Polyangium mundeleinium: one gene and its partner. The protein of the gene in region 1 interacts with the protein of each later gene in a pairwise test. Links are inferred from orthologs where the notes say so. Each region holds a gene or a part of one and is shown on either strand. Other genes may lie near its edges. The genes, in order: POL67_RS49285 and bioB.

Region 1 (14,384 bases):
TCGAGCGGGCCGAGGACGATCTTTTGAAGGGTGACGCCACGCGGGGTGATGGATTCGAGGAATGCACCGAGCGGCTGCGCGGGCGCCGTGTCCTCCTCGTGCGCCGCGCCGAGGACGAGCAGGCGCGAGATGCCCTCGTCAGCGAGGACGTCGGCGAGAATGGCGAGCGTTTCGGGATCGGCGTGATCGAGGTCGTCGAAAAAGACGGCGACGAGCGGCCAGTGCTCGCAGAAGACCCGAAGGAACAGGCAAACCGCGCGCCCCACGCGGCGGCGTGCTTCAGCGGCCCCGAGATCGGGCAGCGGCGGCGATTGTCCGAGGACGAGGGCCACGTCGGGCGCGAGGTCTTCGAGCGGCGCGCCCTGACCGTCGAGGGCCACGAGGAGGCGCGCGCGGATCGCGTCGAGGCGCGCTTCCGGCTCGGCGAGGGCGCGGCGCGCGAGGGCCGTGACGACTTCGGCGAGGGGCGCGCGGGGCGCTGCGCCTTCCTTGGGTTTCGTCGCGACAAACAGGCCACTCTGGTGGATGATTTGCTCGCGCGCCTCTGCGACGAGCGTGGATTTTCCAGAGCCGGCCGGACCCACGACGAGCACGAGCTCGGGCGCGCCCGACATGGCCCGCCGCGCGGATGCAGCAATTGCGCGGGCCTCCGCTTCGCGGCCAAAGGTTTTGTCCCAGATACGCCGATCGTCGGGACCGTCGCCGGTGCCGAGGGGAAACGGCGCGGCGTCGGGGCCTTCGCGCAAGAATCGTTCGAGGTCGAGCGCGAGCGCGCGGCCCGCCTGGTATCGCTCCGCGGGCGCCTTCGCGAGGAGCTTCTGCGTGATATCCGAGAGCACGCGCGGGATGGCCGCATCCCGCTCGTGCACGGGCACGGGCGCGCGCGCGAGGTGCGCGTGGGCGAGCGCCAAGGGATCGGCGGAGACGAACGGCGGCGCGCTCGTGAGCATTTCATACAGGATGGCGCCGAGCGAATACAGATCGGCGCGTCCGTCGAAGCCGCGGCTCGCGCGCCGCGTGCGCTCCGGGGCCGCATACGCGAGCGAGGACTCGCGGACCGGGCCACGCCCATCGGCGCCGCTGCGAGGGCCGGCGTCGGCGAGGAATGCGTCGCCCGACGCGGGCTCGACGAGGATCGTCGCAGGCGAGAGATCGCCGTGGGCACGGCCTGCGCGATGAAGCTCGTCGAGCGCGAGGGCGAGCGCGAGCGTGAGGCGCGCGGCCGCCTCGGGGGTTTGCATTCCAGACGCGAGGAGGCCGGCGAGGGTCGTTTGCCCGCGCTCGTCCCCTTTCCCCAGGCCGCTCATGCCAACTCGTCCCTCCGATGCCGTTCGAGTCGCAGCACGAGATCCCCGACGAGGCCCGTCCAGCCGGTCTGGTGCGAGGCCCCGAGCCCCTCGCCGGTGTCTCCGTGAAAATATTCGTAAAAGAGGAGGTTGTCCCGGAAATGCGGGTCGAACTGGAAGAGGTCGGTGTCACCGTACACGGGCCTCTTGCCGTCGGGTCCGCGCTCGAAGAGGGCGACGAGGCGCGTCGCGATCTCGTCGGCAGCCTCGCGGAGCGTGCGGGGCCCGTGCGTGCGCGTGGCAGGTATACACAAAACGTCGCCGAAGCCGTGTTCGAGGCGGAGGAGCGAGCGATAAATCATGTATGCCGTGGGCAGCCAGACGGGACCACGCCAGTTCGAGTTCCCGCCTTTCATGCGACTCCTCGATTCCCCCGGCTCGTAGCTCACCTCCAGCCGGCGTTCGCCCTGCCAAAGAACGACAGGCCGTTTCTGGTGCTCTTTCGAGAGGGAGCGCGGGCCGAACGGCGAGAGGAACTCGTCCTCGTTGAAGAGGTGGCCGAGGACGCGTTCGAGCTTTCCGGGCGGGACGGCCGTGAGGACGTACCGGCCGTCGGGGCGCTTGATGAGGGCCTCGGCGAGGTGGGGGTTTTTCCCGAGGAACCACTCCATGCGGCGGCGGAAGTTGTCGAGCTTGCGATAGACCTCGGGGCCGATGACGTGCACGGCGAAGAGGGGAATGAGGCCGACCATGGAGCGCACGGGCAGGTGGTGGGGCTCGCCGTGGACCGTGAGGATGTCGAAGTAAAACCCCTCGGCGTCGTCCCATAGCGGGATCTCGGGGGGCTCGGCGTGGTGGAAGGTGTAGGCGATGCGGAGGAAATGCTCGAAGAACTTGCTCGCGGCGTCCTCGTACGCAGAGTTTTCCATGGCGAGCTCGAGCGCGATCCGCATGATGTCGATGCAATACATCGCCATCCACGCGGTCGCGTCGGCCTGTTCGAGCTTCATGCCGGGCGGCGGCGGCTCGCTGCGGTCGAAGATGGAGATGTTGTCGAGGCCAAGGAAGCCGCCCTCGAAGACGTTGTTTCCCTCGGCGTCGCGCTTGTTCACCCACCAGGCGAAGTTGATGAGCAGTTTATGGAACATGCGTTCGAGGAAAAGACGATCGCCCTTCCCGCTCTGTTTGCGCTCGATCTTGTAGAGCTGGTAGGCGGCCCAGGCGAGGATCGGGGGATTGATGTCGCCGAACTCCCATTCGTAGGCCGGAACCTGTCCGTTCGGGTGCTGGTACCACTCCTTGACCATCAGCTTGAGCTGATTTTTCGCGAGGTCCATGTCGATCGGTGCGAGCGCGAGCGCATGGAAGGCGAGGTCCCAGGCCGCGAACCAGGGATATTCCCATTTGTCGGGCATGGAGATGACGTCGGCGACCGAGAGGTGCCGGAAGTCCTTGTTTCGGCCGCGGAGCCGCTCGGCCGGCGGCGCGAGCGCGTCGCCGCGGAGCCAGACGTCGACGTCGTAATGGTAAAACTGCATGGACCAGAGCAGGCCCGCGGAGGCCTGGCGCTGGATCGTCCGGCGCTCGTCGGACATGTGCGGGCCTTGCATGGCCAGGTAAAACGCGTCCGCCTCGGCCTTGCGTTGCGCGAGGAGCTCGTCCGAGCCCTCGAACGGAGCCCGCTCGGGCTCGGGGCAGAGCCGCGCACGGAGGACGACACGGCCCCCGGCGGGTACGTTGAACATGCGCCACGCCGCCGCCTTCGAGCCACGCCCGGCGGGGTTTGTCTTGGATTCGTCGCCGTGGACGACGCGAGCGTGGAAGGCATCCTTGACGTACGGCGTGCGCGACGGCGAGCCAAAGAGGCGCTCGGTGTTGGTCTCGTTGTTCGTGAAAAGGAGGGTCGTGTCGTCGCCCTCGATGTAAAGGTGGAAGGCGCCGAGATCGTGGTGATTGCAGCGGAGGGAGGTGAACCCCTCGCCGCGTTCGCCTTCTTGGATCTCGGGCGGCGCGACGACGATCTCGTCCCACGACCAGGTGTTGCGGAACCAGAGGTGCGGCAAGACGTGAATCGGGGCATCCTCGGGGCCGCGGTTCTCGATGGTGACGACCATCAAGATGTCATGGGGCGCGCGTTTCGCGTATTCGACGGTGACGTCGAAGTATCGACCCTCGTCGTAGAGGCCGAGGTCCCAGGTCTCGAGCTCGGGTTCGTCGCCGCCGCGCGTGCGATTTCCCGCGACGAGCTTTTCGTACGGATAACGACGCTGGGGATATTTGTAGAGGAAGCGGAGGTAACTCGACGTCGGGGTCGCGTCCTCGTAATGGTAGACCTCCTTGACGTCCTCGCCGTGATTGCCTTCGGGGCCGGTGACGCCAAAGAGGCGCTCTTTCAGAATGGGATCGCGGCCGTTCCACAAGGCAAGGGCGAGGCAGAGGATCTGCGTGCGATCACAGATCCCCGCGAGGCCGTCCTCGTTCCAGCGATAGGCGCGGCTCCGCGCGTGGTCGTGCGGGAAATACCCCCAGGCATCCCCACTGGCGCTGTAGTCCTCCCGGACGGTGCCCCAGGCGCGCTCCGCGACGTAGGGCCCCCAGTCCTTCCAGCGAAGAACACGCTCGCGCGCCTGGGCGAGTCGATGGTGCTCCTCGGTCTTCCACGCCTGCATGCCTCGAACATATCAGGGTTCGAGGCCCCCCAAGCGCCCGAGGGGCAGGATCATTCGGTGCGCTGGATGATGTGAAAACCGTAAGCGGTCTCGACAACCTCGCTGATCTCGTTGATCTGGAGCTCGAACGCGGCATCCGAAAAGGACTTGACCATGGCGCCACGCTCGAACTGGCCGAGATCCCCGCCGCGATCACCCGCCCCGGGCTCGTCCGAGCACTCGGTGACGACCGACGCCCACGCCGCGCCCGACCGCAACGCGCGCAGGCACTCCAGCGCCTTCTGCTTCGCCTCTTCGCGGGTGCGGGTGACGTCCTCGGGACGCTGCTGGGAGCGCTGGTGCATGACGAGGATGTGGCGCGCGCCGATGCGGGTCGGCAGGCGGGCGATCCGCTGACGCTCGCGCTCCTCGACGGCCTCGCGCTCGGCCGCCCGCGCAGGGCCGATCGTTTCGAGCCCGCCCCCCGTCCAGTCCGGCCCCGTGGCGAGCGAGGTGCACGCGGGACAGACGAACGCGAGCGCGAGGAGAACGGACACTCGGCCAGCGAGAGCTGCCATGGGGCGGGAACGTGGACCAGGGGCCGCGGGCGCGCAAGGGGGTTCGGGGCGTAGCTCGGCTTGTCCAAGCGTAGCCCCGAGCGTCGAAAGGTTCGGGGCGTAGCTCGGCTTGTCCAAGCGTAGCCCCCGAGCGTCGAAAGGCTCAGGGAGTCGTCTGATACGATGACGGGGTGCCGCTGCTCGATGTGGTCCTCGGCTACGACTGCAACCTCGCGTGTACCTACTGCACGATCACCGAGGCGATGCGGCGTCGCGCGCTGTCGACGGAGCAGGTGGCGCGGGAGATCGATCGGGCCGCCACACGAGGCTTCCGCGATGTCGCGTTCACCGGCGGCGAGCCGACGATCCGGAGCGATCTGCCAGCGCTCGTGCGGTACGCGAAGAAGCGCGGGTTCGAGCACGTGAAGGTCGCGTCGAACGGTCTCAGGTACGCGCATGCGCCGTACCTTTCGCTGCTCGCCGAAGCGGGCGTGGATCAGTTCCACGTGTCGATGCACGCGCCGAGCGACGCAGCCTACGAGGAGACAGTGCAACGCGAAGGGACGGCAGAGCTGCGGCGAAAGGCGATCGAGAACCTCGTCGCGCGGGGGCTCGATCCGATCGCGGATCTGATCCTGAAGGAGGACACGTACCGGGACGTGCGCGCGTGGGTCGAGGGGCTTTTCGCGCAGGGAATCCGGCATTTTCGGCTGTGGCTCGTGTCGTTGACGGACGGAAACCGCGCGAACGTGGACCAGCTCCCGCGTCTTTCGGACGTGGCCGCGAAAGCGCGCGAGGCGTTCGAGGCGGCGCGGAAAGGCGGCTACGAGGTGCACGCGCTGCACATCCCGCGGTGCTTTTTGCCGGGGTACGAGGATCACGTGCGGCACCCGGGCGCGGACGTCGTGCGGGTCGTGACGCCGGACGAGGTGTTCGATCTGAAAAACTCGCGCCTCACGGGTGGCGTGAAGCCCGCAGGATGCGAGGGCTGTCGGTTCTTCGAGGCGTGCCCGGGGCTGCGCCCCGACTACGTGGATCGCTTCGGCGGGGACGAGGTCAACAGCGTGCCGGCGTGAGACGAAGATTCAGGCCTCGGGGCCGTGTCCCCGCCCTCGCCGTGGTGCGGGCCGCCGCCGGGCAGGTCGAGGTCGTCGAGGCCCGCGAGGACGGAGAGCGAGACGGGGTGGTACGGCGGCCTCGGGGTGATGGGCTTGTCGACGTCGCCGCCGCGCTCGGAAACGAGGCGCGCGCAGAGCGCGAGGCACCACTTGCCCTGGCACCAGCCAGTCCCGAAGCCGGTGTACCGCTTGACCGACTCGATGTCGCGGTAGCCACGATCGAGGGCCGCTTCAAGCTCGTGGAGCGTCACGTCCTCACAGCGGCAAACCAGGGTTTTCATGCACGAACCTCTCGCGGGATGGTAGCGCCCCCCCGGGGGGATCGGCTATATGGGGCGCATGCCTCAGAAACCGCAGGTTCGTGCCAAAGAGAAGGTCCGCCAGACGCGCAGGCTCGCCCGCTGGCGCGCGAAGAAGGCTGCCGAAGCCCAGACGCAGGCGCAGCAGAGCCCCGCGCCGAAGTCGGCATCCTGAAGTCACGTCCGTGCCGTGCGTCCCACGCGCACGGCACCGGACGGACATTTTCGACGGCACGACCAACGAAGCGCGCGTGATCACGCCGCGCGCCAGAGCTTCATTCCATCGGGTCGCTTTCAACCTCGGCCTCGGTCGTTTCGGACACGTCGGGCGGCGCTTTGCCCTTCTTCCGCTCGGCCCGGAGCGTGGCCATTTCCGCGCGCGACGGGTTGATCACGAGGAAGCCGTGATCCGCGTCGAGCAGCACGACGTCGCCGGGCGACGCCCACTGGAAGAGGCCCTCGACCTGCGTGATCGACGGCAAGCCGAGCAGCCGCAAGAGCACCGGCGTGCGGGGATCCGAGGCGCGCTCGCTGAGCACGACGCCCACGGGATGCGTGCGCGCCGAGACGACGAGGTCGAACACGGTGAGCCGATCGCCGATGAGCACGGCCTTTGTCGGGAGCTCCGCGCGCGCGTCGGGCGACGCGAGCATGACGAGCGCGTCGCAGAGGTCCTCCATGTCGCGGGCGCGCTCCTGCAGGAAGGGATCCCCGACGATGCCGTTCGCCGCGCGCACGCCCTCACGCGCGACGAGGCCGAGCGCCTGCGCGACGCCGTGGCCCTCGGCGACGAGCTCGGACGCGCGCTGACGAAGGCGCAGGTCGCCGATCATGAGCTCGTACGTGGAGAGGAACGCCGCCTCGCGCGAGAGCCCGAGCTTGCCCGCGCGGGCGACGAGCGCCGAGAGCGCCTTCTCGGCCGCGCTCCAGGCACCACGGAGGAGCTTCGGATCCTCGCCCGTGGCCTTGCGCTGCGGCGAGGTGGCCGGGCGGCGCAGGGCCGCGACGGCGCCGAGCGATCGGCCCGGAACCGAAGGGACGCCGGGGAGCGTGACCTTGCGGGTGCCGCCGCCTGTGCGGCGAAGCTTCTTGTCGCGTAGCTCGCGGAGAACCTCGGCATGCCGGATCGCCGAGGCGATCGGCGCGGTGAGCGCGACGAGGAGCCGGACGTCGCTCGGGCGGTAGGCCTTGTCGCCCGCGCGCTGCACGACGATCGCGCCGAGCACGCGGTCGAAGCCGAGGATGGGGACGGCAAGAAAGACGGGGTAACGGTCCTCGTCGATGAACGGAAACGCGCGCCAGCGCTGATCGCCGGGCGCTTTCACGACGGCGACGGGCCGCCTGGTCGCGACGGCCGTCCCCGTGAGGCCTTCGCCGACGGACATGCGCACGGTGCCGCGCGCGCCCACGGGAAACCCGACGTTGCCGCGAAGGACGAGCGCGTCGCCGTCCCCTTCGAGGAGGTAGAGCGAGACGATCTCGGCCTGGACGATGGCGGCGATGCGTTTCGGGGCCTCGTCGAGGAGGACCGAGAGGGGCATCGGTTTGGCCACAAACGAAACGAAGTCGAGGACGCGGTCGAGGCGAACCTCGCGGCGCACGGGGTTCTGCGACTCCGGCGGCGGGGGCAAGGTCGAGACGACCGGCGTCACCGCAGGGTCGTTGGCGAGGACTTCGTCGGAGGGACGCGACGGCATTCGGGCCGTACCATACCAGGAGGGACGGTCTTGGAAAGCGGTCGCAGGAGGTCCCGATCATGCGCGGGACGGGCGCAAGTCCACAGGCCCATCGAGGGGCGGGCGCTGCATCGCGCCGAGCGGCGAGCAGCGCGCAAACGGTGCGCGTTCGAGGACAGCGCGCGCGAGGGCACCGTCGTCCGACGAGCCCACGGCCGTGACGAACGGCGCCCACGGGGCGAGGAGCTGCGGCGCTTGTTCGAGCGCGAGCGCGACGACGTGAACGACGCGCGCAGCCGGCGGCAAGACGAGCGCTCGTGGGGAAGGGTCGAAGCCGACGGCATGCGAGGGGCGCGCGAGGAAGAGGCCGACGGCCTCCATCGAGGCGCCGTACAGCGTGATTTCGGCAGCGAGCGCGGGATCGAGGGGGCCGCGGGGGATACGCGCAGCGGTGCGGGCGAGGGCGGCATCGAGCGCTTGGACAAACTGTTCCGCGTGGGGTTCTCCGCCCTCGACGAGGACGAAGCGCGGAGACAAACACCCGCGTTGATCGAAGGGGACGACGTCCCGCGCGAGGGCCTCGGCAGCGTCGTCGAGCGCGGCGTCGGCTCCAACGACCGCGAGCCCGATGCCGGTGCCATGTCCCCGCACGCAAACGCCCGCCGGAAGGCTTCGTGTGACGGCTTCGATCGAGGCGTCCGAGCCGTAGACGTGCAGCTCGTCGCCTGGCGCGGGTGAGATGGTGGAGGCACGCGTGAGGGAGGCGTGGTGCGTCTGGACGAACGTTTCGTCGGCGGCAAGCGCGCGGACGAGGAGGTCGGTGACCACGGGATCACGGCGCGAGGGACGCACGACGATGTCAGGTGAGGTCGCGGCGGCAAGCGCGAGCGCGCGGAGCGGCGCGGTGCAGACGTTGGCTGCGAGGACGAGGTGGCAGCGGGGCGCGCGGCCGGTGCGCGCGAGCAGCGTGTCGATCTCGGCGTCCGTCGGCTGCGTCTCCAGGTGCGCCGAGAGCGCAAGCTCGACGCCCTTCGGATCGAGGCCGGTGACCTCGGGCAAACGCGCACGTGCCTCGGCGCCGAGCGGATCGTTCGGATCCTGGATGCGCCTGCCCGCGGCGACTACGCGGAGGACACGCGCCCTCGCCTCGGCCTCGGCGCTCATGACGAACCGCGCGAGAGAACCTCGTCGATCGCGAGCGAGCATCCGCGCGGCGTGGCGCCCGGCGCGCGGCCGAAGAGCTCGACCCCGTCGTCGGTCACGCGCCCGAGGTCCGACGTCTGGATCGCCACGGACGAGTCGACGTTCGCGAGATCGACGAACCGCAGGATGCCCGTCTCACCCGGCGAGAGCGGCGCGAGCGTCGTGGGATCGCAGGCGGTCACGCGCATCCACGGCGGCGGCGCGTACACGCCGTGCCGCGCCGGGGACCGAGCGCCGAGCGCGGCGGCGAGCGTGCCTTCGTAGAGCTGACTCGAAAGCTCGGTCATGCCGTATTCGCCCACGATGTGGGCCCCGGGGACGCCGAACAGGGAGGCGATCGCGCGCCGGAGCTCGGTCGGCTCGACCTCGCGTGAGCGACCTTTGAAGCCGCCGGTCTGCATGACGCGGCTGCCCGGCGGGAGCGAGAGATCCCGCGTCCCGGCGCCGTCGAGCAGGTGCACGAACGCGAACGACGCGCCGAGCACAAGCGCAGGTCTGCCTGCGGCACGTGCTTCGGCCGCGGCGCGCGCCACGCCTTCGATGTCGAGCACGCCGCTGCGCACGTGGAAGCTCACAGGACCACCGAGCTCGCGGGCGAAGAGATCGAGCATGAAGCCGAGCGACGAGTCGGCGACCTCCTCGATGGACGGCGCGAGCACAAGGACGCCAAGGTCTTGACGATCGGGCCAGAGCATCCGCTCGCCCCAACGAAGCGCGACGAGCTCGTACGTGGCGGTGGTGCGGAACGGATGCTCCCCGCGCGCTTCCTTGCCCTGGGACGTGCCGCTCGTCCGAAACACGAGCGTGTCTTCATCGGGCGCATGCGCGGCAATGCGCGCGAGCCGGAAGACGTCGCAAGGCAGCGCGGGGATCACGGCCGCGTCGCGCGCGCTCGCGAGGTCGATGCCCCGCGCGCGGACGAGGCGCCCGAGGGCAGGCACGTGCGCGGCCTGGAAACGCGCGAGCGCAAGTGCGAGGTCGTCGAAGGACTCGGGCGGCGCGCCGCGCAAGATCCCCTCGACGAACGCCCGCACGCGCCCATGCAGCGCTTCGCTCGTAGGCCGTACCGTCACGCGGCGATTCCTAGCAGGAGCGAGGCAAGGCCGCCAAGCGAGCGGACTTCGCTCGAACCGTCAGGCGAGCGTCGCCTTCATCGCGTTCGCCGCCGCCGTGAGTTGCTCCTCGGCGATCGTGAGCGGCGGCGTCCAGGTGATCACCTCGCCCTTCTGCCCGCCCGTGATCACCACGTACCCGGCTTCGAGCATGCGCCGCATCGTCTGCAAGGCGAGCGCGCCGCTCTCGAACGCGACGCCGAGCATCAAGCCCTCGCCGCGCACGTCGACGACACCTGGCACGCCCGCGAGCACCGCCGTGAGGTACTCCTTCGTCCGCGCGCCGATCTCACGCGTCTTGTTGACGAGCTGCCGAAACCGGAGCGAGTCGAGCGTGGCGATCGCCGTCGCGCACGCGAGCGGCGCGCCCGCGTGCGTGGACGTGTGCACGACCTCGCCCTCGCGCGCCCATGCCTGCATGACCTCATCCGCCGCGATGCACGCCGCGATCGGCAAACCTCCGCCGAGGCCCTTGCCGAACACGAGCACGTCGATCGCTGCGCCCACGGCCGTCGATCGCACCATCGAGCCCGAACGACCGAGCCCGGTCCAGATCTCGTCGGCGATCACGAGCGCGCCGTGCCGATGCGCGAGCTCGCAGAGGTCCCGCAAGAACCGCTCGGGCGGCACGATGATGCCGCCGCGCCCAAGGATCGGCTCGACCAGCACCGCGCCGACGTTGCCGGCCGCGAGCGCCTTCTCCACGGCGCCGAGCGAACGATCGAGATCGGCCTCCGCCGCGGGATACGGCGCGAACGAGACGTGCGGGTTGAGCTGGAGGTTGAACGGCTCGCGATAACTCTCGCGCAGCCCGAGCGCGGCGAGCGGCCCGTATCCAAGGCCGTGGTATGCGCCCTCGAAGGCGACGACGCCGGGTTTGCCCGTGGCGAGCGTCACCGTCTTCAGCGCGGCAGTGATCGCGTCGCTCCCGCTCTGGCAAAGCAGCACGCGCGGCGCCACGCTTGGATGTAGCGACGCGAGCCGTTCGAGTAGTGCGACCTTGATGTCGGCAGCGTACACGTCGCCGAGCGCCTGGATGAGCCGATCGGACTGCGCCTCGATCGCGCGCGTCACGCTCGTCGCGCCGTGCCCGAGCAGGAGCGATCCGAAGCCGGCCACGAGGTCGACGTAGCGGTTGCCATCGACGTCGAACAGGTTCGCGCCCTTGCCCGAGGCGAGCACGATCGGCGCCATCTCTGCGCCGCTCGTCTCCTCGCGCGTCTTGCGCCGCGTGCCGAACGCCGGGCACTCGACGCGTTCGAGCCTGCCGAGGAGGCTACGCGACGCAGGGCCCGGAGGCGGCACACGGATCTCGGGGAGCTGATCACCCGTCAGTTCCTCTGCGGGGGCGGGAAACTCGCTCAGGGGCATGTCGTTTCACCTAGCACGCACGAGCGCGGCGAGCAGCGGTGGACACGAGCGTCCTCTCGGAACCAAGGACCTCGGGGTTACGAGCACAGCCTGTTTCGGCCGGTCCTCTTCGCCATGTAGAGCTTCTCATCGGCGCGCTTGATGAGGTCCTGCGCCGAGCGATCGCTCTCCTGCAGGAGCGCGGCGCCGAGGCTGATCGTCACCTTGATGCTGTCGGCTTGAAAAACGAACGCGTTGTCCGCGACCTTCTGCCGCAGCGTCTCGCCGAGCGCGACGGCGCCCTCGAGCGAGGTCTCGGGCAGGACGATCGAGAACTCCTCGCCGCCGTACCGTGCGAAGACCTCGTCGCGGCGGATGCGCGACTGCACGACACGCGCGACCTCCTTCAGCACGTAGTCGCCCGCGAGGTGGCCGTGCACGTCGTTGATGCGCTTGAAGTGGTCGATGTCGAACATCAGGATCGACAGATCCCGATCGTGCCTGCGGCCGCGGATGATCTCGCGCTCGAGGGCTTCGTAGAGGTAGCGCTTGTTGTAGATCTGCGTGAGACCATCGATGATGGTCATCCGGTAGATCTCTTCGTGGTACTGCGCCTCGACGTCGGCCCCGGAGAGGAACTTGAAGATCGTCGGGCCAATCTTCACACGGTCGCCGTTCTTCAGGACGACCTCGCGCGAGATCTGCTCGTCGTTGCAGTACGTGCCGTTCGTGCTGCCGTCGTCGACGACGACCCAGTAGCCGCCCTGCTGGCGGAACTGCGCGTGGCGCCGCGACACCGAGTCGCCGTCGAGGACCACATGGTTGTCCGCGCCACGACCGACCCGCGTCGGGTTGTGCTCGAGCACGAAGCGCTTGCCGAGCAGCGTCGGCTCCTTCGTGTAAATGACGACGAGGCAGTCGGTCCCGAGCCGAGGCGCCTCACCCCCACCCGGCGGGGGCTGCACCACCGTGGTAACGCGAGTCTTTTCGTCGAAGTCGTTCACGCGGTTTCAGCCCGGTCTGCCTGCTACTTCGGTCACGTCGGGAAGCAATCGAAGCGGGGCCCCTCGGAAGTAGCCCGTTCCAAGCTCAATCACCCGGATCCAGCCGATCTTCCAGCTTCAGCGTATCCATCCCCCCGCACAGGCGTCAAGGTGAATTCGATTACTGGGTTTCGTCCTTGCCGTGTCTCGTCTCCAGGGCCTGGTTGCCCAGGCTCCACGGCGAGGTTTGCGACATTGTTGTGCGACGATTGTACGAATGCAAGGCGCGTGGTCCGGACAGCAGCGACGGACTCGTGCGCCCAGGACGACTTCGAAAGAAGTCGCTCAAGCCGTGAGGTCTCGCGCCGCGCTCGCGCGTAGCTCGCGTTCGGCCCGCGCGGGCCTTCGATCCGGCGTGCCCGACGGCAACGTCGCGAGCAGCCGGCCGTGATCGAAAACCCACATTTCCCCGGGTTTGCCCTGCGTCCACGTCTCGTTCTTCGTGAGCGGCGCCGTCGCCACGACCGCCACACGATCACGCGGCGTGGTCACGGCCGAGAAGTCGACCGCGAGGTCCTCGTCCGCGAGGTGCGCGAGGCCAAACGGCGCCTTTCGGATGATGTAGCAGAGCCGCGTGCCGCAACGGGCAAACAGGTGCCGCCCATCACCGAGCAGGAAGTTGAACGTACCGTCTTTCGCGATACGCGCGCCGGCGTCTGCCACGGTCTGCCAGAGCTCGCTCGGCCTGCGCGGATAATCGTCGAAGGTGCGGCGAAGCTCTTCGAGCAGGACGCAGAAGGCGTACTCGCTGTCGGTCGTGCCGATCGGCGTGAAGCGGCCGAGCTTGCGCTGGCGCACGCGCGGCAGCGTGCCGTTGTGCGCGAAGACCCAGTGTCGGCCCCAAAGCTCGCGCACGAACGGATGCGTGTTCGCGAGACTCGTGGGCCCGCGCGTCCGCTTGCGGACGTGGCCGATCGCCAGCATCGTCTTGATCGGGTTTTGCGCGAGGAACCGCGCGAGCGGGCTCGCGGCCGCCGATGTCGGTTCGAGGAACACGCGCGCGGCGTACCCCTCGTAAAACGACAGGCCCCAGCCGTCCCCATGCGGGCCCGTCTTCCCGCCTCGCTGGCACAAGCCAGAGAACGAGAAGACGATGTCCGTGGGGACGTTGCACTCCATCCCGAGTAGCTCGCACATCTCCGCGCGCCTGGGAGTATAGGCGAAACTCAGCGCGCCGCGACGGCCGCCGCAGCCTCGTTCGCCTGCCGCACGCAGTCGGGGATGCCGACGCCATCGAACGCAGCGCCCGCGAAGTGGAGGCCGGGGAGCCTGCGCGCGATGTCGCGGATCCGCCGCACCCGCGCCGCGTGCCCCACGATCGGCTGCGCGTTCGCCTGCTCGTAGCGGAAAACACGCGCGAGCATGGGCGCGGCGCGGACGCCGAGGAGCGAACCGAGTTCCTCGCGCGCGAGCGACACGAGCGCCTCGTCGCTCGCCGCGAGCGCGCCGGGATCGCGGTGCCCACCCACGAACACGCGCACGAGCGCCGCATCCTGCGGGGCGCGTCCCGCCCACTTGCTGGAGATGAACGTCGCGGCGAGGATACGACGCCGTTCGTCTTTCGGGATGACCACACCCACCGCGTCGAGTGGGTGCGGGACGTCGGGCCGCGCGTACGCGAGGACGACGGTGCCCGTCGAGACGTACGGGATGCCGCGGAGGAGCGCGCCGAGCTCCGCGTCGATCTCACCGAGCGCGCTCGCCGCCGCGTGTGCGGGCGCCGCCATCACTACGTCGTCGGCCTCGATCGACTCGGTCTGCCCGTCCCGCGCGCCGTACCGCACGACCCAGCGCGGAGGGGCGTTCGCCTCCGCGCCGCTCGATCGCTCGACCGACACGACGGGCGCACCCACGCGGATGTCGCCGCCCGCCTTCTCGATGCGCCGGGCGAGCGCCTCGATGAGCTCGCCCATGCCCCCGAGGAGCGAATGGAACGGGCTGGGCGGTGGTCCTTTCGTCGCCGGCTTTTTCCGGCGCTCGGCGAGCGCGCCGCGGATCAGGCTGCCGTGGCGATCTTCGAGCTCGGCGAGCTGCGGAAAGGTGCTGCGGATGCTGAGCAGGTCGACGTCGCCCGCATAGATGCCCCCGAGCA
Region 2 (14,451 bases), 7.5 Mb from region 1 along the record:
CCCCGTCGTCGAGCAGGCTTCGGTGTACCCCTGCTGGCAGGCGCGCTCGCGCAGGTCGCGCTCCCACGGCGGGTAGGGCCGGAGGCCGCCCAGGCTCTCGTGGTGCATCCGGGCGAGGGCCGCGCAGGACTTGCCATGGGCCCTGTCGCAGGCGATCCGGTGGTATTGCACGGCGAGGTTGAGGTCCTGCGGGGCGGGGAAGAAATTTCCCTCCTCGTAGATGCGGCCGAGGTTGTGGCAGGCGAGCGGCTCCTTCTTGTCGCAGGCGAAGCGGTAGAGCTCGAGCGCCCGGCTGAGATCCTGCGGGACGTCCTCGCCGCGCTCCAGGGCGGCGGCGTAGTTGTTGCAGCCGAGGGGTTCGTCCTGGTCGCAGGCGCGGGCGTGCAGGGCGAGCGCGCGGCGCGTGTCTTTGGGCAGGCAGGCGCCTTTCTCGTAGGCATGACCGAGGTTCGTGCATCCGAGCTGCTCGCCGCCCTTGCAGGTGCGCTCGTACGCGGCGACGGCCTTGCACATGTCCTTCGGGACGCCGAGCCCTTTTTCGTAGAGGAATCCGAGGTTGTTGCAGCCGAGCAGATCGCCGCCGTCGCAGGCCTGCGTGAAGAGCTGGCGCGCGCGGTCGAAGTCGACCGGGCCGCCGCGCCCCTGGCGGACGAGGTTGCCGAGGTTTACGCACGAGCCGGCATCGCCGAGCTTGCAGCCGCGCGCGTAGCACTTGCGGGCCCAGGACGGGTCCTCGCCGACGCGCCCGAAATGCGTTTCGCGGATCAGGCCCTCGTTGCGGCAGCCGACGGCGAACCCGAGTTCACACGCTCGGATATAAAGCAGGCCCGCCGAGAAGGTATCCTCCAGCACGCCGAGCCCGTGCTCGTAGAGGTTGCCGAGGTTCGTGCAGGCCTGGCCGCTGTCGAGGTTGCATCCGATGCGATAGAAGTCCGCCGCGCGCGACAGGTCGACGGGCACGCCTTTGCCATTGTGGAGGAGCCACCCGAGGTTGTTGCAACTGCTCGCGTCGCGGTAGGAGCAGCCCTTTTCGTAGTACGAGGCGGCCGTCTCGCTCTCGCTCCCGCCGAGGTCGCCTCGCTCGATCCGGACGCCGAGCTCGGTGCAGCTCGGCCCATCGCCCTTGGCGCAACGCGCGCGGAGCGTTTGGGGGGATGCGGCTGCGACGGCCACAGGGGCCTGCACCTGCGGGATCGCCGGCGTGGCGCAGCCGAGGAGCGCCGCGACGGGGAGGGCGAGGAGGACAGATCGCATGGCAGGGTCGGAGCTAGCCGAGCCGCGCCCAGGATCCAAGAGGCTCGGCGCGTAGCTTTTTGCGCAGCCAAGAAGCCCTTGCGGACCTTGCCACGGCGCGCGAGGTTGGATAAGAGCACGCGCACCGAAGCTTCTTCTTCGCCCGGATTCACGGGTCATCTTTCGGACCATGCAGGGAAACGAGCTCGTCGCCGTCACGCGGCCCTTTGCCTCCGAGAATCGGGCCCGCAGCGTTTATCACGTCGCCTCGACGTTCGCGGTCCTCGCGCTCGCGACGGCCGTGGCCGCGGCCGCGCCGTACAAGCCGCTCCGGATCCTCGGCAGCGTGATCGAGGGGCTCGTGATCGTGCGCGCGTTCATCCTGTCGCACGACTTCCATCACGGCGCGCTCCTGCGCAAGTCCAAGGTGGGCAGCGTGATCTTCGGCCTCTACGGCGCGCTCGTGCTCACGCCGCCTCGGGTCTGGCGGCAGACGCACAACTACCACCACGCGCACACGGCGAAGATCGTGGGCGCGCAGATCGGCTCGTACCCGGTGATGACGGTGGAGATGTGGAAGCGGGCGCCGCGCAGCAAGCGGATCGCGTATGCGCTCGCCCGCCACCCGCTGACGATCCTCTTCGGCTACGTGACGATCTTCCTCGCCGGGATGTGCATCTCGGCCTTCCTGCGCAATCCCAAGGAGAACTGGGATTCGGCGGCGGCGTTCGTCCTGCACGCGGCGCTCGTCTCGACGATCACGTATTTCTTCGGCTGGGAGATGACGCTGCTCGTCCTCGTGGGCCCGCTGTTCATCGCGTGCGCGCTCGGCTCGTATCTCTTTTATGCGCAGCACAACTTCCCGGGCGTGCACATGCAGCCGCGGCAAACCTGGACGTTCGCGCGCGCGGCCGTGGAGTCATCGAGCTTCATGCGCTGCGGGCCGATCATGAGTTATTTCACGGGGGACATCGGGTATCACCACGTGCACCACCTGAACGCGGCGATCCCGTTCTACCGGCTGCGCGAGGCGATGGCCGCGATCCCCGAGCTCCAGGTCGAGCCGCAGACGAGCCTGTCGCCGCGCGACATCCTGCATTGCTTCTCGCTGAAGTTGTGGGACCCGCAGACCGGCAAGATGGTGCCGTACCCGAAGGACGCACCCCCGGAAGAAGTGGCGGAGCCGGCCTGATCTAGCGGGCCATGCGGCGGACGTAGGCTCGCAGCGCCTGCACGTCGGCGTCCGTGAGATCGGTGTTCGAGGGCATCATCATGCTCTTGCCCACGGCGCGGCCGCCCAAGCGGATGATGCGCTCGATCGATTCGTCCTTCGTGGCGGTTTGCCATTCCGGATCGCCGAAATCACGCGGCCGCGGGAGGAGGTTCACCGCGGCCGGGCCGTCGCCGCGCCCGTTCACCCCATGGCACGGGGCGCATCGGAGCTCGTAGAGCTTGCGCGTCTCTTCGAGCGCGGCGCCCGTGAGCGCTTGCCGCGGTGCCTCCTGCTCCACGGAGAGCCGCGCGAGCGGGCGGGCATAAGGCATGAACGGCCAGGGGATCCCCACGAGAAGACACACGAGCGCGAGGCCCGCGCCCCACGCAGCGCGCTTGTGCTTGTCGCCGTCGCTCGTGCTTCGCCGCACGCGCACGCGGCCGACGTGGGCGCAGGCGAGCGCGAGCACCATGGAGAAGGCGTGCTCCACGAGGAAAAACCGGAGCGCCGAGGAGCGCATCGCGCCCGCGGGATCCTGGAAGGCGAGGTGCGTCATGGGGCTCAGCCACAGGTACATCACGAGGCCGAGCGTGATCTGGAGGTCGAGCGAGGCGACGAAGAAGAGGCCGAGGCGGTCGTGGAGACGCTCGTACGCGCCGGATCGCCCGCGCGCGGCGTTGGCAGACGCGACGGTGGCGGCGAGGCCGAGCCCGAGGACGATCCAGCGGAGCCACGAGTGGAGCGTGAGGACGATCGGATAGAGCATTCCCGCGGGCGCACCTTGCCACGCGCGTGCTCGTTGGGCAGGACGATCGAGCGGGCGCGGCGGCGAACGTCGCCCGATCGAGGCCTCAGCGGGCTTGCAGAGCAGAGGGCGAGAGGCGCAGACTCGCGCCCGCCCCAAGGGGCGCGGAGGGCAGCCGGTGGGACGTTTTATCGAGGTCTCGACAGAGATCGGGGGCACGACGGTCGTGGCCCGGTGTGCGTCGGAGCAGGCGCTCGAAGCGCGCACGATGATCGAGCGGGGGTTCGGCCCGCTCGCCGGACGAAAGCCGGCTCGAAGGCGCGGTGGTCGTGTTCGGCTGGGCCGCCTACCGGCTCGAACGGCGCGAGGGCCAGCTCCTCGTGTGCGAGCCCAACTTCGACGAGGATCCGCGGCAATTTCGGCCCGACGTGACCGCGTCGCTCCGGGTCGTGGCGCGGCAGGTGGGGCTCGTGAAGATGCTCGGGGTCAAGCCGGAGGGGTGCCGCTTCGACGACAAGATCGTCGCGGACCGGGCGGCCTTGCGCGCCCCGGCGGTGGTTCTGCATCGGACGGGGATCGCGAAGGGCGGGGACGCCGGCTGGTACATGGGCCGCGCGGAGGCCAAGGGAAAACCGTCCGCCGAGGAGCTCGCCGGGTTCATGAGCTGCGGGCTCGTGCGGCTCGGCCGCGAGCGGCTGCTCGACGTGCTGGCGCTGCCCGTCGGGTACATCGCGCGATTCGACGGCGATACGCTGCTCGGGATCGCCGACGCGCGGAATCGCGAAGTGTATTCACCGAAGCGCGCGCGGACCTGACCGGCCTCTCTCCCGTGGCGCTTGGCAGGACCTTCGAGGCGCGGTAAGCCGCCGGGACCATGCCGGATTCGATCACGCGCCCGAGGAGACTGTGGACCGTGCTTTTCGTGGCGAGCCTCGCCGCGTGCAGCCGCGGATCCGCGCCGTCGGAGGTGTCCTCGCCGTCGGGCGGTTCGTCGGGGTCGACCGAGGCGGCCGCGGGCTCAGGGGCGTCTGCTTCAGCGAACACGCCGCCGCGGAGGAGCCCGCGGCTCGACGATCCGCGCTGGCAGCGGGCGATGGATGACGATCCGGCGGGACTTCAAGCGCTCGCGGACGCGCTCGGCGCGGCGGGGCTCGTGGAGGCGCTCGGGGACGGCGGGGCGATCCTGAGGACGGCGCTCTCCGCCTTGCCGCTCGCGGACGACGCGGATCTCGCGCTCGGCGTGCTCGGCAAGCGGGCGCTCGCGGCGACGGACGAGGAGCGCGGGCCCACGCTCGAAGCCGTCCTCGGCGTGGCGGGCCGGCCCGCGACGGCGCGGGACCCGCTCGATCCGGAGGGCGCGTCGGAGGCGGGCGCGGCCGTGCTCTCGATCGCGGCAAACCCTGCGCTCCCGCGCGAGCACCGGGCGCTCGCGGTCTCGGCCGCGCGGGCGCTTGCCGAAAAGAAGATCCTCGACCCGGCGAAGATCCCCGGCGATCTCGATCCGCCCTGACCCGAAAACCCTGGAAGACCGGGAGCGCCCGGGTTTGGCGCGCCGACCGGGCTTTCCATTCCGGCGGGTAAGCACATTTCTGGCAGCTTCGCGCCCGATATCGATGCGGGTCGCGCTTGAGTGGACCGGGTTTGCCGGGCGAAGCTCCGTGCATGACAAACGGATGGACGCTTCGCCGTGGGGTCGTGGCGGGGTTTTTCGGGGCGACGCTCTTGCTTTCGCCTTTCGCATTCGCCACGACGTATCAGGTCGGGCCGGGCAAACCCCATGCGAGTCTGAAAGCGGTGGCGTCACTGCTACAGCCGGGCGACGTGGTGGAGGTCGCCGGAAATACGACGTACGCGGGCGACGTGAAGCTCACGAAGTCGGGGACGAATTCGAACAAGATCACGATCCGAGGCGTGCGCGTGAACGGCAAGCGCCCGGTGCTCTCGGGCGGGACGAACACGCTGGAGGTCGGGGCCGACCATTATGTGATCGAGGGCTTCGAGGTGGTGGGGGGCAGCTCGCGTTGCGTGTTCCACCGCGGGCACGACATCCGGATCCGGGACACGGCGGTCCATGATTGCCCCTCGCACGGCATCCTCGGCGCGATGGACGGCTCCGGCTCGCTGACGCTCGAATACGTGGAGGTCTACAAGGCGGGGGCAGGCGACAAGCGCCACCCCATTTACATGGACACGGACGAGCACGCGCACCCGGGCGCCGTGTTCCGCATGCAGCATTGCTACGTGCACGACGGCCTCGGCGGGCACGCGGTGAAGAGCCGGGCCGAGCGGAACGAGATTTATTACAACTGGATCGAGGGCGCGTATTACCGCGAGCTCGAGCTCGTGGCGCCGGACGGCGAGGCCGAGGACGTGGCGCGCGAGGACGGCGACATCGTGGGGAACGTCTTCCGCAAGACGGGGACGTTTTACACCGTGCGCATCGGGAGCGACGCGACGGGCGGATCCACGAACGGCCGCTACCGCTTCGTGAACAACACGTTCCTCCTCGCGCAGGGATCGAAGCCGGTGGTGGAGATTTTCTGGGGCATCGAGAGCATCGAGATGCACAACAACGCGTTTTACCGGGTCGGGGGAGGCGCGGTCTCGATCCTGAAGCTCACGGACGTGGAATGGGCGACGGGCAAGGCGGTGATCGGCGGCCAGAAGAACTGGGTGCCGCAGGGGAGCACGGTGCCGACGCAATGGCAGGGGACGATCCAGGGGAGCAATCCGAAATTCGCGGACCTCGCGGCGTTCGACCTGCGCCCCGCGGCGGACAGCCCTTTGCGGGATGCAGGCGCGGCCGCCCCGGCGAGCCCGGCCGGGTCTCCCTTCCCGTCGCCGCTCGCGACGCCGCTCTTCGTGCCGCCGGCAAAGAAGGTCGTGACGGAACTGGGGCAGCTCGGGCGGGTCCCGGCAGGCGCGATCGATATCGGCGCGTACGAGGGGGCAGGGCTCGGGGGGGGCAAGGAAGAGGCGGGAGCGGACGAGGGAGCGGAGGAAGGGGCGGGAGCGGGCGCGGACGCGGATGCGGAGATCGGCGAGGAAAACGCCGCTGGCATTACGTGCGCGGTCGGGCCCGGACGAACGACGGGCGCGGCTTGGATGGGCGCGCTCCTGGCGGGGATGGCGTTGCTTTGGGGGAGGCGGCGGCGGGGGTGAGGCCTCGCCCGACTTGCGTTACCGTGACGACCCCGTGACGACCCCCTACGCGAGCGAGGCGTTCCTCCACCAGATCCTGGCCAAGGCGCAAGCGGCCCAGGCGAGCGACATCCACCTGCGCGTGGGGCAGCCGCCCGGGGCCCGGGTGCACGGAGACATCGTCTACTTCCGCGCCGAGCCCCTCAAGCCCGAGGACACCGAGGCCGTCGCGCGGCTCGTGCTCACCCGGCGGCCCGCGGTCCTCGGCGCGCTCGGATCGCTCCGCGAGGTCGATGTCTCCTACGAGGCCGAAGGCCTCGGGCGCTTCCGCGTCCACGTCTACCTGCAGCGCGGGACGATCGCCCTCGTCCTGCGGCTGATCCCCGCGAAGATCCCTTCGTTCGAGGCGCTCGGCGTGCCGCCCGCCGCGCGCGGGTTCGCCGACAAGAGCCGCGGGCTCGTGCTCGTCGCGGGCGCCGCGGGGCAAGGCAAGACCACGACGCTCGCGTCGATGCTCGCGCACATCGTCGAGGCGCACCCGAGGCACGTGGTCACCGTCGAAGATCCGATCGAGTTCGTCCACGAGGGCGGCCGCGCGACCGTGAGCCAGCGCGAGGTCGGCAGCGACACGGAGTCGTTCGCGTCGGGCGTTCACGCGGCCCTCCGGCAGGATCCGAACGTGCTGCTCGTCGGCGAGATCCGCGACGCGGCGACGATGGAGGCCGTGCTGCAAGCGGCCGAGACCGGGCACCTCGTGCTCTCGTCGCTGCCCACGCCGGACGTGGGCCGGACCGTGAAACGGCTCCTCTCGATGAGCCCGACGCCAGCGGAGACGCGCGACCGGCTGAGCGCGTGTTTGCAGGGGATCGTGGCGCAACGCCTGCTCCCGCGACGCGAAGGGGGCGGGCTCGTGCTCGCGTCGGAGGTGCTCGTCGCGACGGGCGCGGTGCGCGGCGCGATCGAGCGTCCGGAAGGCCATCCGTCGCTTCGTGAGCTGATGGAGAAGGGCGTGACGCCCTACGGGATGCAGACGTTCGCTATGCACATCGAGCGCCTCGTCGCGGAGGGGCTCGTGGACGCGGACGTCGCGCGCTCAGCGACGCAGGTCTAGTCCCGAGGGGGACGCCTCGCGTCCCCCTCTCGTCCGGGCAAAGCCCGGCCGATTCACCCCCCGAGGAAGATCGCGTCGCGATCTTCAGAGCATCGAACGGGTCGATGCTCTAGCTGGCGCGGCGATACGGCATCGGCGGGAAGAGGTCCTTCATCGCGGCGGGCAGCTCCGAGCGGACGTCCTCGATCTCGCCCGCGGAGACGCTGTCGGCGATGACCTCGCACGTCGCGTAGAGCACGTCCGTCGCGGCCTCGGGCGAGAGCTGGAGCGCGCGGCGCAGCTCCGCCTCGATCGTGTCGGGCGTGATGCCCTTGTTCGAGCCGCCGAGCGTCGCGTCGAGCTGCGGGACGAGCTTCGACGGGAGCTGCGCGAGCAGGTGCTGCGCCTCGTCCTCCGTGAGGCGGCTGCACAGGTTCGAGAGCACGATGAGCAGCGCGCGCTCGGCCTGCTCGCGCGTGGAGAGGCCCGTCTGGCGCATGCAGGCGTGCAGGAGGCGCCCGTAGGTATTTTCCGCGCGCGCGGCGCGGCGCTGGCGTGCGCGTTCGCCGCCGCGGCCTGGCGTCACGCCGGCCGGGCTCGTCGCGCCTGCCGGCTTGAAGCGCGCGGCGACTTCGAGCTGCGCCGTGATGATCGAGCGGGCGGTGTCGAGGTTGATGGCGCGTTCGAGGAAGAGGTCGTCGAGCGTGACGATGCCGACGGGCCGGCCCGCTTCGAGCACGGGGACGCGGCGGCAGGCGTGCTCGCGCATGACGCGCACGACGTCTTCGACCGTGTCGTCGATGTCCACGGGGGTGACCTCGTCGCTCATGACGTCGCGCAGGGGCGTCGTGCGCGGGTCGAGGCCGGCCGCCACGACGTCGAGGGCGAGGTCGCGGTCGGTCGCGATGCCGACGAGGCGCTGGTCCTCGACGACCAGGACGGCGCCGACGTGGTTGTCGGCCATGGCACGGGCGGCCTCGTAGGTCGTGGAGCGGGGGTGGAGGACGATCAACCGGGGGCGACGGTAGCGATCCAGGGACATGGGGCACTCCTCTGCGGTTTTTGCCGAGGAGAACGTGCCAGATCGATGCCAGCCGCCGCCGCCGCGAGGGGGCGCGCTCGGGCGGGCGGGGGTGATGGCTTTTCGCGCGGGCCTTTGTCGGCTACACCGGCCGGCCATGACCGAGGCTCACTTCGCCCCAGACCCCATCCGCCATGACTGGACCGTGGACGAGGTCGTCGCGATTCACGACCTGCCGTTCTTTGCTTTGATGGACCGCGCGCGTGGTGTGCACCGGGCGCACCACGTCGATGGGGAGGTGCAGCTCTGCACGCTGCTCAGCGTGAAGACGGGCGGCTGCCCCGAAGACTGCGCGTACTGCCCGCAGTCGTCGCACCACGACACGAGCACGTCGCCGGAGAAGATGCTCGACGTCGACGGGGTGCTCGAAGCGGCCGACCGCGCGAAGGCCGCGGGCTCGACGCGCTTCTGCATGGGCGCGGCGTGGCGCGAGGTGAAGGACGGCCCGGCGTTCGACCGCGTGCTCGAGATGGTGCGGGGCGTGAAGGAGCGCGGACTCGAAGCGTGCGTGACGCTCGGCATGCTCACGGAAGAGCAGGCGACGAAGCTGAAGGACGCGGGGCTCGACGCGTACAACCACAACCTCGACACGTCGCGCGAGCACTACCGCTCGATCATCTCGACGCGCACGTACGACCAGCGGCTCGTGACGCTGCGCAACGTGCGCAAGGCGGGGATCACGGTGTGCTCGGGTGGGATCATCGGGATGGGCGAGTCGGTGCGGGATCGCGCGGCGATGCTCGTCGAGCTCGCGCGCCTCACGCCGCACCCGGAGAGCGTGCCGATCAACGCGCTCGTGCGGGTGGCGGGCACGCCGCTGGAGAGCCTGCCTCCGCTCGATCCGGTGGAGTTCATCCGGATGATCGCGACGGCGCGGATCGTGTTCCCGAAGAGCATGGTGCGCCTGTCGGCGGGCCGAACGGACCTGTCGCGCGAGGCGCAGATGATGTGCCTCTACGTCGGAGCGAACTCGATCTTCTACGGGGACAAGCTGCTCACGACGCCGAACCCGGAAGCCGACGAGGACACGGCGCTCATCCGGGACGCGGGGCTGTCGGCGCGGAAGCCGTCGGTGGGGATGGCGGAGGCGGCGGCGGAGGAGTGAGGTAGGGCAAGGGCCCGCGTGTCAAGCCTTTTGGGCGGACACGCGGGCGGCCTGTCGATCGACACACCAGGCCGCAGCGGGCTACCCAGCGGGAGGGGGCGGTTCTGCGGTGGTGGTCCAATGACATCGTTCGGCGTTCGGTCTCGAAGCCGGTGAAGTCGTGTCCCTACGGCCGCCTGGGATGCGGGCCGGTCCCGGCGCTGGCGGGCCGAGGCGGCCAGAAACCAAAGAAAGAGGAGAGATCATGTCGCTGACGGGTGGTTGTTTCTGCGGAAAGGTTCGATACCAAATCGATGCGCCGCTTGGACCAGGGCGCAGTTGCCATTGCTCGCGATGCCGAAAAGCATTTAGCGGGACGGGGTCTGCTTACGCGGAAGTCGTGCCGGGGTCCTTTTCGTGGCTCAGCGGGGAGGACAATCTCAGCTTCTATGAAACGACGCCGGGATGGGGTCTGTGCTTCTGCCGGACCTGTGGAAGCACGCTGTGCGGCACAGGCGGAGGCAAGGTGCACGGAGTGACGCTCGGCAGCGTCGATGGTGATCCCGGCGTTCAGATCGAGATGCATATCTTCGTCGGTTCGAAGGCGCCCTGGGATCACATTGGGGGACCAGCCCCTCAGTACGACGCATTTCCTCCCCAGGCGCCGCCGAACGGATAAGCGGCACCCCCTCGAGGGAAGATCGCTGCATTCCCATATCGTTCGCCGCCTTCCCGCGCTGCTCGATGAAGTTCGTCGTCTTCTTCCTCCTGCTGGCACTCGCGCAAGGCGCATGCGTGGCGCTGCTCGCGCATCCCGCTCGTCATCTCCTGCTGTGGCCAGCCCTCTCCTGTGTCGTGCTCGCCTACGCGTACGCGAGAAACCGCCCGCATCTGGTGAGCGGGAAGTCGAACGACGGACGCGTCTCCTGGTTTTGGACGACGCTGAACCTCCCGTGGTTGTTATTCACCTGGACGACCTGGATCATACTCGCCGTCTTTTCTCGTGAGCCCCGGGTAAACCGGCTCGAAGGGACGAACATCTACCTCGGCCGGTGGCCGCTCCTCGGGCCAGACTTGTCGAGGTTCGACGTCGTGGTGGATCTCGCTGCCGAGCTGCCGCGCTGGTACAGCTTTCCCCATCGATACGAGGCGCTCCCGAATCTCGACGGCATGCCGCTGGTGCACGACACGCCCAGCGTGGAGATAGGCCCCGAGACCGTGGTGCTGGTGCATTGTGCACAGGGGCATGGCCGCACGGCTTCCTTCGTCGTGCTTCTTCTGTGCCGTATGGGCATCACGAGCACGGTCGAGGACGCGATCGCGTTGATCCATGCCCATCGCCCGCTGGCGAGAATGTCTCGCTCGCAAAGGAGGGCCGTGACGGCCCGCGCGTCGCTCGCAAGCCCTGTGTCAGGCTGCGCCAGAACAGGACGCTGAGCGCAGCGCGGGATGGGCCGATAGCCTGGAGACGCTGGCGGGCAAGAACGAGCGCCGAGACGGCACGAAGTCTGCAATTGTTCCCCATGCCCGCGCACGTACAGGGAAAGGGGCACGAGAATGAGAGCACATCACGCATGGATCCTCGCAGCTCTGGCGCTGTTCGGGTGCGGGGGGACGGAGGGGACGGGAGGGACGGAGGGGACGACCTTCACGCTGGATCACGAGCCGGTGACGCTCGGCGAGCCCGCCACGGCGCACATTACGCTGTGGGGCTACGATTCCAGGCTCGCCGACGCGAGCGCCACCGCGATCCGGCGCTACGCGCTCGAAGTGACAGCGCTGCCCGTCGACCTCGCGCTCGACATTCCGGCGAACGCCCATACGCTGATCGATCAAGGGGTCGGGCCGGTCGCGCGCGAGGATGCGGGGTTTTACTTTTCGGTGGTGGTCGACGTCGACCGCGACGGGCAGCAGTGCGAGAAGGACCTCGTGCAGGACTTCGAACGCAGCGACTTCGCGTCGTTCGACGAAGAGCCCCCGCAGACGTACAAGGTCTTCGTGAAGGAATACGGCTCTTCCTGCATGCCGATCGACGAATAGCCCGAGCCCACGATCCCGCCTGACGCTCGATAGGCCCGCGGGCACGTCGTGGATTCTGCCAGCCGATCTGCAATCGCTTCCCACCGCGATTGACGTCCGGATAGGCTCGCGCCCCCGCGACGCTACGAGCGAACCATGAAGCATCGACACGCCCTTCTCTTGCTCTCGTTCTTCCCTGCCATCCTCGGCGCCTGCGGCGATCCCGGCCCCCCGGACAGCCGCCCACCGCCGAGGATTGCAAGAACGGCGCGGACGACGACGGCGACGGCGCCGCCGACTGCGCGGACGACGATTGCGCGGAAGAGCCCGCGTGCGTGCCGCCCGTCGAGGATTGCGGAAACGGCGTGGACGACGACGGCGACGGCGCCGCCGACTGCGCGGATACGAACTGCGCGGGCCAGGCTGCCTGCGGAGGCACCTGCGGCAACGGCCAGCTCGACGCGCAGGAGGCCTGCGACGGAGCGCTGCTCGATGGCAAGACCTGCCAGGACCTGGGCTTCGACGCCGGACAGCTCGCCTGCGCGCCGAGCTGCGCGCTGGACACGGCGGGCTGTACCAAGTTCGCCTGTGGCAACGGGGTAAAGGAGGGCGCCGAGGCCTGCGACGACGGCAACGTGAAGAACGGGGACGGCTGCCGCAGCGATTGCAAGGGCGTGGAGCAGTGCGGCGACGGCCTGCTCGACGCGGGCGAGGTCTGCGACGACAAGAACATGGTGAGCGGCGACGGCTGCGACGCGGACTGCAAGCCCACGTTCACCACCTGCGGCGACGGCATTCATCAGACCGGCGAAATATGCTTCGCGCCGCAGCTCGACTGGGTGTTCCCCGACCGCCCCTACATGATGAGCCTCAGGGACCATGACGGCGACGGCGACGTCGACGTGCTGGCGAGCTACGAGCTCTCCAGCCTGCAGATCCTGCCGCGCGGCGCAGGCTATCAGTTCGGGCCGCGCCAAACGCTTTCCCTGGACGCCTCGCCCAGCACGTTCAGGCTGGCCGACCTCGACGGCGACGGCGACCTCGACATCGCCTCGCTCACCGAAACGTCCAATGGCTACCTGCGCCTGCTCCAGCAGCAGTCGGATGGTTCGTTCGTCGTCGCCCATGCGCTCGCCGGCGTGGGCCAGATGCCCGGCGACATGGCGCTCGGCGACGTCGATGGCGACGGGGACGCGGACATCGTCGTGTGCAGGACCTATTCGAGCGGCGTGCTCGTCTACAAGAACCAGGGCCTCTTCCAGCTCTCCGCGCCGCAGAGCCTCGCCACCGGCGCGACGCCCAAGCAAGTGGTGCTCGCGGACCTCGACGGCGATGGCGACATGGACATCGCCACCGTCAACAAGGGCGACAGCTCCGTCAGCCTGCTGCGCAACGAGGGCAATGGCGCATTCGCCGCGACCGTGAAGATTCCCGTCGGCACAGAGCCCATTTCGCTCGACGTCGCGGACCTCGACGGCGACGGCGACCGCGATCTGATCACCGCGAACCTGGGCTCCAACGACCTCACCCGCCTTTACAACCAGGGCGGGGGGTCCTTCAACGCCGTCCCCCTGTCCCTGGGCGTGCGGCCGGTGGACACCGAGATCGCCGATTACGATGCAGATGGCTGGCTGGACATCGCCGTCCGCATCGGCCCGACCGCCGGCGTGGGCCCGCTCGACGAGGTGCGCATTCTCCAGAACGACGGCGGCGGGGGCTTCTTGCCGAAATCCGCCTTCCTCACGGGCGCGACGATCTACAACAGCGAAAACGGCCGCCTCCAGGCCGCCTCCAGGCCGCCGACGTGGACGGCGACGGCGACGTGGACCTGGGCATGACGAACTGGCTCTCGCGGGACGCCAGCATCGCGCTCAACGAGGGCGGCGGGGTCTTCTCCGTCAGCGTCATGAGCCCCTTTGCCCAGGCCCCGGACGGCGCGCTCCCCGCCGACATGGACGGCGACGGGGACAATGACGTGGTCGTCACGCGCGGCACGCAGGCACGCAGACGCGGTGGTCTCGAGCAGCAACAGCGCGATCAACGTGGTGCTGAGCGCGCCTTGAGCGCCATGCCGTGCGGCTTTGCGCACCGAACACCGGGGCAGCCTCGGCGCGTGCTCTGCCGAGGCCGCCATCTCAAGAGGGGAGATCGGTACCCATGCGCCCCAGGATGGGCTGCGTGAAACCATCGAGCGCGCAATCCGGATCCCCCGGAAAGCGACCCGCTTTCCGAGCCTGGATGGGCACTGCCGTCAGAAGGGCACGTCGCTGAGATTGCGAGGGAGCTCGGCGATCCGCGTCCCGGGGAGGGCCAAAAGCTTCGGGGACGTGATCGGCCCGCGGATCACCATCTCGAATTTCTTCCGGAGCGCGGCGTCGAACACGCGCAGCGCGGTGCCCCCCGAGACGGCATATCCCCCCAGCATGCACGCCTCGGCCCAGACGAAGCCGGTGTCGTAGAGCCATGCCATGGTGTCGCCGTCGAAGGCGACGACCTCGGTGCCTCGGGCCGTCACGAGGAAATGGCCGAGCCAGCCCAAAAACAGCGTCTCGGCAATACGCTTCGGAGAAGCGCCCGCCGCGACCGGGAAGGTGTGCGACTCGTACATGAGCCCTTCCGCGAAGGAGGTGCGGTCGAGGCCGAACCCCATCCGGGAGCCGTCGGGAGACAGAGCGGCGCCCATGATCTCGCCGTCGGCGACACGGACCGACACGACGAGCCCGGGTGGGCTCGCGTCGAAGACGTCAATCTGCGAGCCCAGCGTCACCGCGAAGCGCCCGCCCGACGCCGAGGTGGAGAGGGACGCGCGGCGGGATCCTCTTGTCGGAGCGGGCGGGCGAACGAG

Evidence for each region.
Region 2: the proteins of POL67_RS49285 (region 1) and bioB interact in binary tests that used the Escherichia coli proteins (3 or more experiments, as listed by UniProt). The link is inferred for Polyangium mundeleinium from one-to-one orthologs.

What each region holds. Positions count from the first base shown.
Region 1 is NZ_JAQNDO010000001.1:12,429,977-12,444,360, forward strand. The notes cover bases 11,504-14,384. They hold POL67_RS49285 (class II glutamine amidotransferase), read right to left. Parts: upstream 13,430-14,384; coding sequence 12,578-13,429; downstream 11,504-12,577. Other genes in these bases: POL67_RS49280 (GGDEF domain-containing protein), read right to left, coding at 11,504-12,253; hemG (protoporphyrinogen oxidase), read right to left, coding at 13,459-14,384. Outside these bases: POL67_RS49230 (AAA family ATPase), read right to left, coding at 1-1,307; POL67_RS49235 (MGH1-like glycoside hydrolase domain-containing protein), read right to left, coding at 1,304-3,955; POL67_RS49240 (peptidylprolyl isomerase), read right to left, coding at 4,006-4,491; POL67_RS49245 (radical SAM protein), read left to right, coding at 4,683-5,567; POL67_RS49250 ((2Fe-2S)-binding protein), read right to left, coding at 5,519-5,890; POL67_RS49255 (hypothetical protein), read left to right, coding at 5,949-6,083; POL67_RS49260 (GAF domain-containing protein), read right to left, coding at 6,184-7,605; POL67_RS49265 (acyl-CoA reductase), read right to left, coding at 7,663-8,748; POL67_RS49270 (LuxE/PaaK family acyltransferase), read right to left, coding at 8,745-9,860; POL67_RS49275 (aspartate aminotransferase family protein), read right to left, coding at 9,921-11,270; more of POL67_RS49280, read right to left, coding at 11,348-11,503.
Region 2 is NZ_JAQNDO010000001.1:4,922,061-4,936,511, forward strand. The notes cover bases 7,657-10,604. They hold bioB (biotin synthase BioB), read left to right. Parts: upstream 7,657-8,600; coding sequence 8,601-9,608; downstream 9,609-10,604. Other genes in these bases: POL67_RS19740 (CBS domain-containing protein), read right to left, coding at 7,657-8,464; POL67_RS54240 (GFA family protein), read left to right, coding at 9,853-10,266; POL67_RS19750 (protein-tyrosine phosphatase family protein), read left to right, coding at 10,332-10,604. Outside these bases: POL67_RS19705 (SEL1-like repeat protein), read right to left, coding at 1-1,254; POL67_RS19710 (fatty acid desaturase family protein), read left to right, coding at 1,424-2,425; POL67_RS19715 (c-type cytochrome), read right to left, coding at 2,427-3,212; POL67_RS19720 (immunity protein Imm33 domain-containing protein), read left to right, coding at 3,521-4,006; POL67_RS19725 (thiamine biosynthesis protein), read left to right, coding at 4,066-4,701; POL67_RS19730 (hypothetical protein), read left to right, coding at 4,854-6,353; POL67_RS19735 (type IV pilus twitching motility protein PilT), read left to right, coding at 6,388-7,443; more of POL67_RS19740, read right to left, coding at 7,553-7,656; more of POL67_RS19750, read left to right, coding at 10,605-11,024; POL67_RS19755 (hypothetical protein), read left to right, coding at 11,145-11,627; POL67_RS19760 (FG-GAP-like repeat-containing protein), read left to right, coding at 11,942-13,444; POL67_RS54245 (FG-GAP repeat domain-containing protein), read left to right, coding at 13,441-13,788; POL67_RS19765 (WD40 repeat domain-containing protein), read right to left, coding at 13,858-14,451. UniProt on the Escherichia coli protein: Catalyzes the conversion of dethiobiotin (DTB) to biotin by the insertion of a sulfur atom into dethiobiotin via a radical-based mechanism.